Regions from separate parts of the Arthrobacter sp. NPDC092385 genome, predicted to be linked through region 1. Evidence: riboswitches for the same ligand, from Rfam matches in the RefSeq annotation. Region 1 holds a riboswitch; each other region holds the start of a gene.
What was found. Region 1 has a riboswitch for thiamine pyrophosphate ahead of thiM (hydroxyethylthiazole kinase). Riboswitches for the same ligand answer to the same signal wherever they lie in the genome.
Positions count from the first base shown of each region.

Region 1 (3,264 bases):
CAGGGCGTGGGCGACGGCGAACTGCTCCGCGGTGGCAGCACTCAGGCCGACGACGGCGTCGGGGCCGACGACGCTCCGCACGAGGCCGGCCGGAAGGTCGGACTGGCCCACATGCACGCCATGGACCGGGGCACCCTGCTCGCGTGCCGCCAGGTACACGTCGACCCGGTCGTCGACCAGGACGGGCACGCGATCGCCGACGGCCTCGGCCACCGCGACCAGGAGGGTGAGAAGGTCGCGGCCCCCCGCGTGCTTGTCCCGCACCTGCACGCACGTCGCACCGCCCGCCACCGCGGCCGCGACGACATCCGGGACGGTCCGCGGAGTACTCAGCAGCGTGTCGGTCACGAGATAGAGCGGCAGGTAAGACGCCGGGAGCGGCCGCGGCATCAGTCGCCGTCCGGGAGGTTCAGGCCCTGCACGACGTCGGCCGGCGTGATGGCGGCGAGCGCATCGAGGAAAGCGGGCGCGAAGGTGCCGGGACCCGCCGCAAGTGCGGCGGCCTTCTCGGCGGCGAGCGTGTAGACGCCGGTGGCGGCGGTCGCGGCGAGCAGTGCATCCGGTGTGAGGGAGGCGAAGGCGGCCATGACGGCGCCGAGCGCGCAGCCGCCGCCCGTCACGCGCGTCAGCAGAGGAGTGCCGTTGTCCACCCGGATGACCGCGCCGCGGGCGGGGACGACGGCGTCGACGGGACCGGAGATCGCGACGACCGATCCGTGGCGCTGCGCGAGCGCGCGGGCGGCGTCGAGCGCCGCTGCGGTCTCGTCGGTGGAGTCCACCCCGCGTCCTCCGCCGCCCGCGCCCGCGAGGGCGATGATCTCGGAGGCATTGCCGCGGATGATCGTGGGCCCGAGGGCGACGAGCTGCCGCGCGGCGTCGGTCCGGACGGAGAGGAAGCCCACGGCGACGGGGTCGAGGACCCACGGGGTGCCGGCAGACCCGGCGGCCTCCGCAGCTTCACGCATGGCTGCGCGCTGACTGTCGGTCGGCGTGCCGAGGTTGACGAGGACCCCCGAGGCGACGGGCGCGAACTGGCCGGCCTCCCCGGGGATGTCCACCATGGCGGGAGCGGCGCCGAGTGCGAGCAGGACATTGGCGGTGAAGTTCGTGACGACGGCATTGGTGACGCACTGGACCAGCGGCGAGGCGTTCCGGAGGTCCGCGAGCAGTGCCGCGCATGCTTCGGCGGTGACCCGGCCGTCCTGCGGCGACGCGCCGCGCTCCGGTGCTGGGGGGCGTGTCTGCGCAGGTGTCTCGGTCATGGCTGCCTTTCGCCGGTCGGGCGGAAGGACGGACGGACCGAAGGCCCGGCAGGACATCCCTTCGCCAGTATGAGCTGGATCAGGTTCGACGGGTCTCATCTCAGCCCCTCCCGTGGAGGGACACCCCGTGTCGCTGTTCGAACGATAACGCCTCGGCGCGGAGCTTCCAAGCCGGGGGCGGAAGGGCGGGCACCCGTGCAGCAGGCACGTGCACCCGCCCCAGGGATCAGCGGCCGCCCTCGATTCGGCGGCTGCGCTGCTCCCTGCCGGGGCCTCCGTAGGGGTAGTCGCTGAACGTGGGCGCGCTGACGTCGTCGAGGCGGCCGAGTTCTTCGGGTGTCAGCTCGAGGTCCGCCGACGCGAGGTTGTCCGCCAGCTGCTCCTGCGAGCGCGCTCCGAGGATCACGGAGGTCACGGCGGGCTTCGCCGCGACCCAGGCCAGTGCGACGTGCGAGGCGTTGACGCCGCGTTCGGCGGCGATGCCGGTCACGGTATCGATGATCCGCCACGTCCGGTCCTGGGCGTTGCGCTTCTCCCAGGCCTCCATGCCGCGCTGCGGGTTCTCCCCGAGCCGCGTGGCACCGGTGGGTTCGGTGTCGCGGGAGTACTTGCCGGTCAGCCAGCCGCCGCCCAGGGGCGACCACGGCAGCATCCCCATCTCTGCGTCGAGTACCGCCGGGACGATCTCGGCCTCGATCTCGCGTACGAGCAGCGAGTACTGCGGCTGCAGTGTCACCGGCAGGGAGTAGCCCCGCTGGCGGGCGATCATGACCGCCTTGGTGAGCTGCCAGCCGGTGTAGTTGGAGAACCCGTAGTAGCCGATCTTGCCCTGGACCACCGCTTCGTGGAGGAATCCGAGGGTCTCCTCCAGCGGGGTCAGCGGATCCCACGAGTGCACCTGGTACAGGTCGATGTGGTCCACCCCGAGCCGCGTCAGGGAGGCGTCCAGCGCCCGTCGGAGGTGGCGCCGGGACAGTCCGAGGTCGTTGACGTCCTCGCCCATGGGGAACCTGCCCTTGGACGCCAGGACCATCCGGTCACGCTCCGCAGGGTTCCTGGCGAGCCACCGTCCGATGATCTCCTCGGAGGTGCCGGCCGTGTAGACGTCGGCCGTGTCGATCAGGTTGCCGCCCGCCGCCGCGTAGTCGGACAGGATGGCGTGCGAGACGCCCTCGTCCGATTCCGCGCCGAAGGTCATCGTGCCGAGTGCGAGATGCGATACCGAGGTGCCGCTGTTGCCGAGTTTCCTGTACTCCATGGTGCTCCTTCGTCAGTGGACGGCGCCCTGTGCGGTGGTCATTCGCTGACCGTGACGCCCTTCCAGAAAGCGTAGTAACCACGGATGTTCTCCGCTGCTTCTTTCGGTTCCGGGTAGCTCCAGGCCGCATCCTTGTTCTGCTCACCGTCCACCTCCAGCGTGAAGTAGCTCGCCGTGCCCTTCCAGTGGCAGACGGTCTGGGTCCGGGTCGGTACGAAGTGCTCCTGCGAGATGGAGTTCCGCGGGAAGTAGTGGTTCCCCTCGACCATCACCGTCTCCGCCGATTCCGCGATGACCGTGTTGTTCCAGATTGCTTTCGGCATGATTCCTCTTCCTCGACGGTTCCCGCGCTCGCGTGAGCGCGGTGGCGCCTGCTGCCTGTCGGCGAGGGCGCGGTACCTTCCCCAACTCCCAGGGCAGCCGGAGCATTCCGGGCGCGGGCCTCCTTCGGCGGCCGGCGGGCGCGGTCAGAGCTTCCGTACGGTCAGGATCTGCTCGAGGCGGCCAAAGGGCCCGTCGAGATCGTGCGCGACGCTCGAGGTCAGCCCTACTCCGTGCCCGCCGAAGGTGACGCGGGTGTCGAGCCCCAGCCACTCGCCCCTGGGCAGGCGGTGGAGGTGGATCTGGAGGTCCACGTTGGGGAACATCCAGCTGTCCCCTCCGGGCGGCACACGCGCGGCGATACCGTTGGCGGCATCCATCATGCCGACGAGCCGCACGACGTCGGAGGTCGGCTGCTCCTCG
Region 1 is NZ_JBIVQL010000018.1:36,318-39,581, reverse strand. It holds gene thiE (thiamine phosphate synthase) at 1-390, opposite strand, end outside; gene thiM (hydroxyethylthiazole kinase) at 390-1,262, opposite strand; TPP riboswitch at 1,302-1,400, opposite strand; gene ACIQCY_RS16575 (aldo/keto reductase) at 1,489-2,520, opposite strand; gene ACIQCY_RS16570 (DUF427 domain-containing protein) at 2,559-2,843, opposite strand; gene ACIQCY_RS16565 (thioesterase family protein) at 2,988-3,264, opposite strand, start outside.

Region 2 (3,264 bases), on a different contig from region 1:
CGTCCTCGCCAGTCCGAAGTCCGCCATCGCGGACCCGCTGACGTTCAGGGCCGGCTGGGTGATCCTCGGGGTCCTGCTCGTGGGCTACTTCGCCGCCGAACCACTGCACATCCCACTCTCCGCCGTCGCGGGAGCCGGAGCCGTCGTCCTGATGATCGTCGCCTCCCGCCGGCCGGCCTTCCTCTTCCCCCGGACCAGCACCCTCACCGGCGCGTCCGCAGTGCCGGGATCGACGCCAGGATCACCTGAAGGCGCCGAACGGGCAGCGGACCCCGACTACGAGACGGTCGGTGCGTCCCACCGGTCGACGGCACGTCCTCACGGTATGCCGGTCACCCGCGCCCCCGCCGATTCGGACCGGGGTGATGAAGGATCTGCACAGGGTGGCGCGGCCGCCCTCCCGCACGGGAGGATCTCCGTTCCACGGATCCTGAAGGAAGCGCCCTGGCAGATCGTCCTGTTCTCCATCGGCATGTACCTGGTCGTCTACGGGCTGCGGAACCAGGGCCTGACCGACGAGCTCGCCAGCGTCTTCTCCACCATCGGCACCGGCGGGGTACTCATCACCGCACTCGGCGTCGGCGTCATCGTCGCCGTCCTCGCGTCCCTGATGAACAACCTGCCCACCGTCCTCATCGCATCGTTGGCCATCGGCTCCGCAGGAGCTGCCGGGCTGACTCAGGAAGCCATGATCTACGCCAACGTCATCGGCTCCGACCTCGGGCCGAAGATCACCCCTATCGGCAGCCTCGCGACCCTGCTCTGGCTGCACGTCCTGGACCGCAAGGGCATCCACATCGGCTGGGGCCAGTACTTCCGGATCGGCATCGTGCTGACCATCCCCGTGCTCGTCATCACCCTCCTCGCCCTCGCCGGATGGCTCACCATCATCGGCACCTGAGCGCCAGGAGGGGGCCCGCCGCGTACCCCGTACGCGAAACGGCGGGCGCCCCTCCTGCACCCCTGCCGGGAAGGGCTCAGGTCAGGTCGCGTGTCTTCGAGAAGCGGTCGATCGCCTTCTGCGTCGAGCGGTTGGTGAGCACCTGGATGGTCGTGCTGACCGCACCCGAGATCACGGCGAACACGAGGGCCGAGCGCAGGGTGTTCTCCAGCCCGTCCTTGCTCTTGGGCGGGGCCTCACCGGTGATCTTCTCCCACAGGAAGTCGACGAGCTTGGTCCCGACGAAGCCCGCACCCACGCTCATGCCGGCGCCGAGCAATTTGAACACCACGTTCATGGTTTCTCCTTCTAGTCCGATAGTCCTGGGCCTAGCCTAGCCGCGGCCCACGCCCCTCCGCAGGTGTAGGATCGGTAGCGCTCAACCAACAAACGACAGGGGAGCGCCGATTCGCAGCAGGCTGCGGAACGGGCGCTGAGAGTGCGGACCGCCGCAGACCCTCGAACCTGATCCGGCTAGTACCGGCGAAGGGAGTCGAGTTCTCAGAGTGCACGGATGCTGCTTCAACGGCAGTCCGGCACTCTCCCCTCCTGTACCTCAGGAGGACATCACCATGGCATCACCAACGGCCCTCAAGGGCACCTCTCCGCGCACCAACCAGTGGCGCGTCGTCGACATCGTGGTGGCCTCGGTCATCGCGGTCGCCGTCGGCGTCCTGTTCTTCGCCTGGTCGGCCGGCTACTCGGGCATCAGCGTGCTCACCGCCGGCTTCCCGCCCCTGGCGGGCCTCTACTCGGGCGGCTGGCTGATCGCGGGAGTGCTCGGCGGGCTGATCATCCGGAAGCCCGGCGCCGCCCTCTACTGCGAGGTGCTCGCGGCCGCGGTCTCGGCGCTCATCGGCACCCAGTTCGGCATCCTCGTCCTCGTCTCCGGGCTCATCCAGGGACTCGGGGCCGAGCTGGTCTTCCTGCTGTTCCTGTACCGGAAGTGGAACCTGCCCGTGGCACTGCTGGCGGGCCTCGCAGCGGGGCTCGCCCTCGCGATCAGCGAGAACATCATGTACAACGCGCTGTGGACCATCGAGTTCAAGGTCCTCTACACCGTGTTCGCCGCCATCTCCGGCGTCGTCATCGCCGGCCTGCTGTCCTGGCTCGCCATGCGCGGCCTCGCGAAGACGGGCGTGCTGTCCTCCTTCGCCGCGGGCCGCACGGCGGACGTGTGACACCAGTCGACGCGCTATCCCCGGGAGCGGTGCACGTCCGCGCCCGGGGATGGGGCTGGCGCCATGCCGGCAGGAAGGCGTTCGCTGCGCGCCGGCTGGACCTCGACATCCAGCCGGGGGAGCGGGTCCTGCTCCTCGGGGCGTCCGGCGCGGGAAAATCCACCGTGCTGCACGGCCTGGCCGGGGTGCTCGGCACCAACGACGAGGGCGAGCAGGAGGGTGAGCTCCTGCTTGACGGCGCCCCGCCCGCTACGGCGCGGGGACGCGCAGGGCTCGTCCTGCAGGATCCGGAGACGCAGGTCGTGCTGGCGCGCGTGGGCGACGAGGTGGCCTTCGCTGCCGAGAACCTCGCCGTGCCGCGGGAGGAGATCTGGCAGCGCGTGGGACGGGCGCTCGACGACGTCGGCCTGGACCTCCCGCTCGACCACCCCACCACCGCGCTGTCCGGCGGGCAGAAACAGCGCCTCGCGCTCGCGTCCGTGCTCGCGATGGAACCCGGCCTGCTCCTGCTCGACGAACCCACCGCGAACCTCGACCCCGACGGCGTGCTGGAGGTACGCGACGCCGTCGTCCGGGTCCTCGAGCGGACCGGGGCGACGCTCGTGGTCGTGGAGCACCGTGTGGCGGTGTGGGCCGACGTCGTCGATCGCGTGATCGTGCTCGATGCCGAGGGCGGTGTCCTCGCGGACGGTGCCCCGGCAACCGTGCTCAGCCGGGAGGAGACGCGAAGCCGGCTCGCGGCGGCAGGCGTATGGGTCCCGGGCCTCCGGCCTCCCGTGGGCGGGCGGGTGCCCGGCGGCGGCGGGGAGGTGCTCCTCTCGGCGCACGGCCTGGCCGTGGCCAGGACGAAGCGCGGGCCGGCCGCCGTGGAGGACCTCGGGCTCGAGGTGCGCGCTGCGGAGGCCCTGAGCATCACCGGGCCGAACGGTGCGGGGAAGTCGACGGCGGCGCTCACGCTCGGCGGCCTCCTCCGTCCGCGGGCCGGGACGCTCGAGGCGTCCGCCCGGCTCGCCGGCGAGGCCGGGAGGAACCCGTTCCGCTGGCGCTCCTCCCAGCTCGTGCAGCGCATCGGCACGGTCTTCCAGGAGCCCGAGCACCAGTTCCTCACGGCGAGCGTCGCGGAGGAACTCGAGTTCGGGCCGA
Region 2 is NZ_JBIVQL010000001.1:283,730-286,993, forward strand. It holds gene ACIQCY_RS01415 (arsenic transporter) at 1-901, shown strand, start outside; gene ACIQCY_RS01420 (DUF4235 domain-containing protein) at 978-1,238, opposite strand; TPP riboswitch at 1,326-1,449, shown strand; gene ACIQCY_RS01425 (ECF transporter S component) at 1,513-2,121, shown strand; gene ACIQCY_RS01430 (ABC transporter ATP-binding protein) at 2,118-3,264, shown strand, end outside.
Region 2: linked by a shared signal. The riboswitch ahead of ACIQCY_RS01425 (ECF transporter S component) and the one ahead of thiM (hydroxyethylthiazole kinase) in region 1 are both predicted to bind thiamine pyrophosphate.

Region 3 (3,264 bases), on a different contig from region 1:
CACCGAGGCCATGACCGTGGTCGACGTCAACACCGGCAAGTTCACCGGCAGCGGCGGCAACCTCGAGGAGACCGTCACCAAGAACAACCTGGAGGCGGCCGAGGAGGTCGTCCGCCAGCTGCGGCTCCGCGACATCGGCGGGATCATCGTGATCGACTTCATCGACATGGTCCTCGAGGCGAACCGCGACCTCGTGCTGCGCCGCCTCGTCGAGTGCCTCGGCCGGGACAGGACCAAGCACCAGGTCGCCGAGGTGACCTCGCTCGGGCTCGTGCAGATGACGCGCAAGCGCATGGGCACCGGCCTGCTCGAGGTCTTCGGGGAGGACTGCGAGCACTGTGCGGGCCGCGGTGTGGTCACGCACATGGAACCCGTGGAGCACCGCAGCCACACGCCTGTGCAGGACCAGCAGCAGGCGCGCCAGGAGAAGATGTCCCGGAGCGAACGCAAGCGGAACCGGGGCCGGGGCGGACAGCAGGAGGACGCCGCCGTCGTCCAGCCCGCAGCGCCCGTCGCGGAGAGCGCCGACCGTGCAGCGAAGGCGGAGGCAGCCCGTGCGGCACTCGCGACCATCGCGGCCGCCACGCACCACGCCCACGAGGAGCCGGCCGGGGAACCGGACGCTCCAGCGGACATCCAGGTGACCGAAGCCGTCCTGACCATCAACGGCGAGACGGTGACGCTGCCCCGTGCGGACAACCGCCGCCAGGAGGTGCAGGACTCCCAGGAGGCGCCGTCGACACGCCTGACGCTGGACAGCCTCAGCGAGGCGTTCAACAGGAAGCCGGCAGCCGATGGCGCCGGTGCAGGTGCCGATGCGCCCGCGCCCGCCCCCGCGCCGCAGTCTGTCGGGTCCGTGCCGCAGGCAGGCGAGCCCGCGCCGGAGGCAGGCGAGTCCGACGGCGGGAAGGCGCCGGAGCTTCCGGTGGCCGCACCCGCTGCGGAACCGGCCGCAGGACCGGCCCGCCGCACGCGTCCGCGCCGGCGGGTGGCGCGCAGCGCCCAGGGTGCAGCGGACACGACGATCGAGACGCAGGCTCCCGAGGCGCCCGCCGAGCACTCGGGGACGCGGCACGTCGCCAAGGCTCCGGCCCTCGCGCGGAGGCCTGAGCCGTCCGCAGCCGAGCCCCTGATCTTCGGCGTGGGTGTGCCCGCCTCGGAGCTGTAGGAACACCGGGACCGCCCCGTCCCGTACGGGCCGCGAAGGCCGGAGTCCGAGAGGACTCCGGCCTTCGCCGTCTGCAGCCGGGCCGTGCCCGCTGCTATAGGCTGGATCCCGACACGGGGTGCCCTGCCGGATGCAGGGCTGAGATCAAACCCGTCGAACCTGATCTAGTGGGCGCGCGGCGCCCGAGGCCTAGCGGAGGGATGTCGCCATGGAAACTGCCCGTGCATCGAGGAGCTCACGCTCCAGGATTCCCAATATCCTCAGCATCGCCGGTTCGGATCCCAGCGGCGGCGCCGGTATCCAGGCGGACATCAAGAGCATCAGCGCCGGCGGTGGCTATGCGATGGCCGTCGTGACGGCGCTGACCGCGCAGAACACCCTCGGCGTCACCGGAGTGCACACCCCGCCCGTGGCATTCCTGCGGCAGCAACTCGACGCGGTGGCCGGCGACGTCGCCATCGACGCCGTGAAGATCGGCATGCTCGGCAGCGCCGGCATCGCCCGCTGCGTCGCCGAGTGGCTCGACGACGCCCGTCCTCCCGTCGTGGTGCTCGATCCCGTCATGGTCGCCACGAGCGGCGCCCGGCTACTCGACGACGACGCCGTGCGCGCCGTCGTCGACCTCGCCCGCCGTGCCTCGCTCGTCACCCCCAATATCGCGGAACTCGCAGTGCTCGTCGGAGCCGGGCAGGCGCGGTCCTGGCCCGAGGCACTGGAGCAGGGCAGCGCCCTCGCGGAGCAGCTCGGCACGAGCGTGCTGGTGAAGGGCGGGCATCTGCCGGGGGAGCGGTGCCCGGACGCGCTCCTCGTCCCCGGGACGGACGCCGCGGACGCCCTGGTCTTCGACGGCCGGCGGGTCGGGACGACGAACACGCACGGGACGGGATGCTCCCTGTCGTCGGCCATCGCGACGAGGCAGGCCGTGGGAGGGGACTGGTCCCAGGCGGTGCGGGAGGCCAAGTTCTGGCTCGAGGGGGCACTCGAGGCCGCCGACCTGCTCGACGTCGGGAACGGCAGCGGGCCCGTCCACCATTTCCACTCCGCCCAGGATCCGCGCATGCTGCAGCGCTTCACCGATCTCGCCTGGCGGGACACCGCCGCGATCCGCGGGGAGATCCTCGGGCTCGGATTCGTCGCCGGGATGATTCGGGGCAGCCTGCCGGCAGCGGACTTCGCCTACTACCTGCAGCAGGACGCCCTCTACCTCAGGGAGTACTCGGGCGTGCTCGCCCGGGCGGCAGCCATGGCCCCCTCCGAGGACGAGCAGCTGTTCTGGCTGGCCTCCGCGACGTCGTGCCTGCGGACCGAGGCCGAGCTCCACAGGACGTGGCTGGCGCGGGAGACGGGCTTCCGCTTCGGCGAGGGAGCAGCCGGTCCCGTCACGCGCGCCTACTGCGACCACCTGGCGGCCGTCGCCGCCCGCGGCTCGTACGCCGAGCTCGTCGCGGCCGTGCTGCCGTGCTTCTGGCTCTACGCCGCCGTGGGCGACCACGTGCAGGAGAAAGTCCGTGAAGGCGACCATCAGGAGCCCGGCCACCACGGCGGAGACCACCCCTATGCGGAGTGGATCGCCACCTACGCGGACCCCGCCTTCGCGGCGGCGACGGCGCAGGCGAAGCAGATCGTGGACCGCGCGCACAGGAGTGCCTCGGCAGCCGGCAAGGATGCCATGCTGAGGGCGTTCCGATGGTCCGCCGTGTACGAGCGCGATTTCTTCGACGCTCCTCGGGTCCACGGCCCGGGCGCCGCGCCCCGGCCCGCTGATTTGCGGGAAGACGCCGTACTGGCGTAATCTGGACCCTCGGTGCACTCGCCTGTTAACCGGCATGTCCGGCGGCAGCAGCGCAGGCCTTGCAGACTGTGCAGTCAGCAGACCGTGCAGGTTGTCCATCAGGCACGAGCAGCTCCCGGGCTGCGGTGTCGAGGATACGCGGCGCGGGCTCGGCACGAGGAGCAACCTCCCGGATTGCTGCCGAGGCGCACCCAGGTTTTTTCATCAGAAGTCAAGAATGTCGAGAGAAGTGAGTTCCCAAGTGGTGTACGCGATTGTCCGCGCAGGCGGCCGCCAAGAAAAGGTTTCTGTAGGAGACCTCGTT
Region 3 is NZ_JBIVQL010000010.1:101,034-104,297, forward strand. It holds gene ACIQCY_RS13745 (Rne/Rng family ribonuclease) at 1-1,168, shown strand, start outside; TPP riboswitch at 1,273-1,386, shown strand; gene thiD (bifunctional hydroxymethylpyrimidine kinase/phosphomethylpyrimidine kinase) at 1,377-2,960, shown strand; gene rplU (50S ribosomal protein L21) at 3,202-3,264, shown strand, end outside.
Region 3: linked by a shared signal. The riboswitch ahead of thiD (bifunctional hydroxymethylpyrimidine kinase/phosphomethylpyrimidine kinase) and the one ahead of thiM (hydroxyethylthiazole kinase) in region 1 are both predicted to bind thiamine pyrophosphate.